2 regions of the Mesorhizobium sp. B2-9-1 genome follow, and region 2 is predicted to be linked to the other one. Evidence: riboswitches for the same ligand, from Rfam matches in the RefSeq annotation. Region 2 holds a riboswitch; the other holds the start of a gene.
What was found. Region 2 has a riboswitch for thiamine pyrophosphate ahead of FJW05_RS11420 (YkoF family thiamine/hydroxymethylpyrimidine-binding protein). Riboswitches for the same ligand answer to the same signal wherever they lie in the genome.

Region 1 (2,380 bases), on a different contig from region 2:
CGATCCTGCAACGTCGGAGATTGGCGAAGGTCGGCGTGACAGCCAATCTCCCCCCTTGAGGGGGAGATGTCCGGCAGGACAGAGAGGGGGGCCTTGGCGCAAGCATCGCAGCCCTACTTGCTCATCACCGCCAGCCACTCATCCACCCACGCCTTGCGGTTGGCGGCGACCTCCTGCGGGCTGAACAGCAAGGTCTTGGTCGGCTTCACCAGTTTGTCGAAGGCCGGGTTGAGCGGCTTGTCGGTCTTGCCGGCGGGGAACATCCAGTTGGTTTCCGGAATGACATCCTGGAATTTCGGTCCCGTCATGAAGGCGATGAACTTTTGCGCCAGCAGGTTCTTCGCGCCCGTCTTGGTGATGCCGGCAACCTCGATCTGCAGGTACTCGCCCTCCTCGAACGAGGCCGCCTGGTAGCGCTCGGTGTTCTCGGCCACCATGTGGTAGGCCGGCGAGGTGGTGTAGGACAGCACCATCGGCGCCTCGCCCTTGGTGAACAGGCCATAGGCTTCGCTCCAGCCCGGAGTCACCGTCAGGACCTTGGTCTTGAGCTTTGCCCAGGCCTTCGGCGCCTTGTCGCCATAGACCGACTTCACCCACAAAAGCAGCCCGAGGCCGGGCGTCGAGGTGCGCGGATCCTGAATGACTATCTTGTCCGTGCCGCCACCCTCGACCAGCTCCTTCAGGCTCTTCGGCGGGACTTTAAGCTTCTGCGTGTCATAGACGACGGCGAAATAGCCGTAGTCGAAAGGCACGAAAGTGTCGTCGCTCCAGCCGCCAGGCACGTCGATGCCGGAGACTTCGCCATGCGGTGCGAATAGTCCGCTCGCCTTGGCGTCGGCGGTGAGATTGGTGTCGAGGCCGAGCACGATGTCGGCCTTGGTGCCGGCGCCTTCGAGCTTGACGCGGTTGAGGAGCGCAACGCCGTCGGCCACCGAGACGAATTCGAGATCGCAGCCGCATTCGGCCTCGAATTCCTTCTTCACCGCCGGGCCGGGACCCCAATCGGCGGTAAAGCTTTCATAGGTATAGACGGTGAGCTTGTCCTTCGCGGCGGCAGGCGCGACGCCCGCCAGAAGCGAAACAAAGCCGGTTGCAAGAATGAGATGGGACAGCATTGCGCGCATATCGGCGCCTCCTTCGTTCGAGTGACAAGGAATTGAGGCGCCGGATCGTCCGAAACGTCTAATCCCTCCGCCGGTACAAACCGGATCAGGTTCAGCGGGTTGGCTTGATCGCCTCTCAGCCGGATCACGTCCGGCACCCCGTTAGAGCGTTTCGACAGATAGGCCCGGCCGAAGCAGCGCGCAAGCGGAAGTTTGCCGGGCAGCTAATGTTCGCCGGCAGGCTGGCAGCCGAAGCGCGCGGCATCCCGCTTCCGTTTCGCCCGACGGGCTGATAAGGGCGACGGCCATGGGCACATTCACCATCCTGCTTGGCGGCGAGCTTATCCGCACGCCCCGGCTCGAACGCCAGATCGAAGGCTCGCGCGTCATCGCCGCCGATGCCGGCATCGGCCATGCCCGCATGCTCGGCCTGATGCCGGAGCTCTGGGTTGGCGATTTCGACTCGGTGCCGACCAACCTGCCGGATGATCTCGCCGCCGTGGCGCGAAAAGTCTTCCCGGCCGAGAAAGACATGACCGATGGCGAGCTCGCCATAGCGGAAGCGCTTCAGCGAGGCGCCACCAGCCTCGTGTTGGCCGGTGCCTTTGGCGGCAAGCGCGCCGATCATGCCTTCCTGCATCTGGCGATGGCCATGCGGCTGGCCGAGGCTGGCACGACCGTGCTGCTGACCAGCGGCGCGCAGGAAGGCGTTCCCATCCTGCGCGGCAAGGCCAGCTTCGACTATGACGACGGCACCTTGTTTTCGGTGCTCGGCCTTTCCGACCTGTCCGGCCTGACGGTCACCGGCGCCAAATGGCCGCTCGACCGCGTGGAGGTGGCGTTCGGTTCCTCGCTCACTATATCAAACGAGGTCAAAGGGCAGCTTGGCATCGCGCTGGAGCGCGGCCGGGCGCTGCTTCTGGCCCACCCCTATCCTCTTCCAGAAAGTTGACATGGCGCCGCCACTTCTCAACCTCGACGGCATTAGACTGACCTTCGGCGGCACCCCGCTGCTCGACGGCGCGGCGCTCAGCGCATCCGCCGGCGAGAAGATCGCGCTGGTCGGACGCAACGGCTCGGGCAAGTCGACGCTGCTCAAGATCGCCGCCGGGATGATCGAGCCGCAGGACGGCGAGGTGTTCCGCCAGCCTTCGGCCACGGTCCGCTATCTGCCGCAGATGCCGGACATGGACGGCTTCGCCGACGTGCGCGCCTATGTCGAGGCGGGCCTTGGCCCGGCCGACGATCCGCATCGCGCCACCTATCTGATGGAACAT
Region 2 (2,380 bases):
CCGGCAAGGCGTTCGCGCTCGGCGAGCGGCAAAGGCGACAACAACGGGTGGGAGAGGTCGGCAAAAGCGGCATGGTTCGCGGTGGTCAAGCAAATCCCCTCAATGGAAGGGAAATATCGTACTTTATGTACGAAAAGCAATCAAGTAGGATTCGTACGATTTGAACGATACTGCATCATGAGAGCGAGATTCAGCGCAGGCGCATCGGAAAGTCATCAAGGTCTATGCGGGCTTGCTCGAGCGCCTTTCCCAAGACCAGATCAACCATTTCGTGCCTGTCCGGCTTGAGCAGGTTCAATCCCTTCCGCAAGGCCTCTCGCCAGGCATCACCGCGTCCCCAGGCTTCCGCGAAGGCATAGGCAAGGTCGTCCTGTCTGCGCATTGCATCCAGCGCCTCGACCAGCAAGCCTGCCTGGTGGAGATCTTTCTCCCGCTTGGCGGCGCTGCTTCGCTCGCGCCGTGCCGCGACGATCAGCTTATGGACCGCAAAGCGTTCGGGCGAGGGGACAAGCACCGGCACGCCGGAGCGATGCAGGAGCACCGTCCGCACAGGATCGCGGATCAGGAAATCGAGGAAGCGCAGCGGCTGAGCCGAAGCGCCGCCGAGCGAAGGCATCGGACTGGCGTGGTCCGTGTGCTCGTCGCTGCCTCGGTTCGGGGTGAGGAACTCGATCCGGTAGCGCGAGGCGTTCTCGTACTGCGTCGTACGGCCAGCATCCGTCCGGTGCGGGATCTCGCGGAATGTTGGGTCGACCGCCTTCAACACATCGATGACCGGCGGCGTGCTGTCCTCCACTTCGGCCGAAACGGAATGGAACTGTGCGAAGCCGGCATCACCCGTCTGCAGCGCGGCACCTGGAAGGCGCACCCCCAGATATCCGGCATAAGTCTGGAACGCGACCGTGCCGATAAGCACGGCGCGCAAGCGGAAGAGCCCGGCCCTTTCCAGCGCCTCGACGACGTCGCCGGTGAAAGGTTCGGGTGCGCTCAGGCCAGCATCGCGGACAAGCGTGGAGACCAGCTTGCGGCGGCTCCTGAGATCGTCCTTGATTTCCCTGAAGGTCGCGACCCGTTTGGCGATCTCGGGATCCTCGGCCGGGCCGACATAGCGCCGCGTTTTCTCGGGGTGGGTTTCCTCGAAATACCAGTAGTCGCGGCCCTTCACCGGCACGCGCACGAAATTGCCTGCCGTCGAGAAATCCGTCTCGAAGGAGGCATCCAGGCTGCGTTGCACCAACTCGGCATAAAGAGTGCGATAGGCGAGATCGATGGTTTTCATTGCCGCTCCCGGCTCCTACGAAGCTGTTATAGAAATTGTGCGATTTTCTTATAACTTGCGCGCCGTCAATCCAGATCGCAAGGCTATTATAAGAAAATTACAAAAATCTTATAACCACCGGCATCTCCCATAGGGAGATGGGCGCCTGGCCCAATTGACACCGCAAAAAACCGCTTTCCCAGCACCGCAAACAGTGCTTTAACCCGGCCATCCACAGGGGTGCTCCGTACGGTCGGGGCTGAGATGGTGGCGGCAAGCCTCCGGACCCTAAAGCTGATCTGGATAATACCAGCGGAGCGAGGCGGGCCATGTTTTCCGGCGCACAGATTTCCCTTTATCCCATGGCCGACGATTTCGTCGGCGTGATCCTTGGCGCGCTTGGCGCGCTCGATCCTTACCGCGACAGGCTGAGGATCGAGACAGACGACATCTCAACGCTGCTGGTCGGGCCGCCCGAGGTGCTGTTCCCAGCCATGCGCGACCTGTTCGTGGCGGCCGCCAAAAGCGGCAGGCACTGTGTGCTGTCGGCCGCCGTCTCGCGCGGCTGCCCCGGCGAGCCGGATGACCCGATCTGCCGCTCCGAGGAGATCGGCGGCCCGGCGATCCCGCTCGACGAACGCAAGCGCGCCGCGTTGCGCGCCGTCGAGGCCACGCTTTCGACCAATCAGCCGGTGGCGGCGCAATTCTCGCTCTATGTGATGGGCACCGGCGACCACATGGACGAGATCTATGGCTGTATCGACTTCCTGAAACAGTCGGGCGTCTTCGAACGCTCCAAGCATTTTTGCACCAAGCTGCGCGGCGACGCCGGCGCGGTCTTCGCCACTCTGAACGAAGCCTTCTGCCGCTTCGGGCCCGGCGCCGGTCACGTGACGCTCGACATCACCATTTCGGCGAACAGCCCGACCGCGGCTTGAGCGCAAGCTCGATCTATCGAGGTAGATGTCGTGGCTGTTTGGCTTGATCCATTGGGGGGAAGTGTCCCCAATCCTACTTCGCAAGTAGGGCATACGTCGGCGATTGGCGAAGCCCGTCGCGACGGCCAATCTCCTCCCTTGAGGGGGAGATTGGCTGTCATCTCGACCGTCGCCAAGATCTTCC

Region 1: it holds a riboswitch for thiamine pyrophosphate, as region 2 does, so the genes downstream of both, thiB (thiamine ABC transporter substrate binding subunit) here and FJW05_RS11420 (YkoF family thiamine/hydroxymethylpyrimidine-binding protein) in region 2, are expected to answer to the same signal.

What each region holds. Positions count from the first base shown of each region.
Region 1 covers NZ_VFTP01000009.1:162,505-164,884, reverse strand. Annotated here, with positions in the region: gene thiB (thiamine ABC transporter substrate binding subunit) at 114-1,124, opposite strand; TPP riboswitch at 1,170-1,275, opposite strand; gene FJW05_RS17885 (thiamine diphosphokinase) at 1,411-2,055, shown strand; gene FJW05_RS17880 (ABC-F family ATP-binding cassette domain-containing protein) at 2,057-2,380, shown strand, end outside.
Region 2 covers NZ_VFTP01000004.1:273,552-275,931, reverse strand. Annotated here, with positions in the region: gene FJW05_RS11430 (hypothetical protein) at 1-89, opposite strand, end outside; gene FJW05_RS11425 (GSU2403 family nucleotidyltransferase fold protein) at 191-1,279, opposite strand; TPP riboswitch at 1,485-1,597, shown strand; gene FJW05_RS11420 (YkoF family thiamine/hydroxymethylpyrimidine-binding protein) at 1,588-2,196, shown strand; gene FJW05_RS11415 (ABC transporter permease) at 2,356-2,380, shown strand, end outside.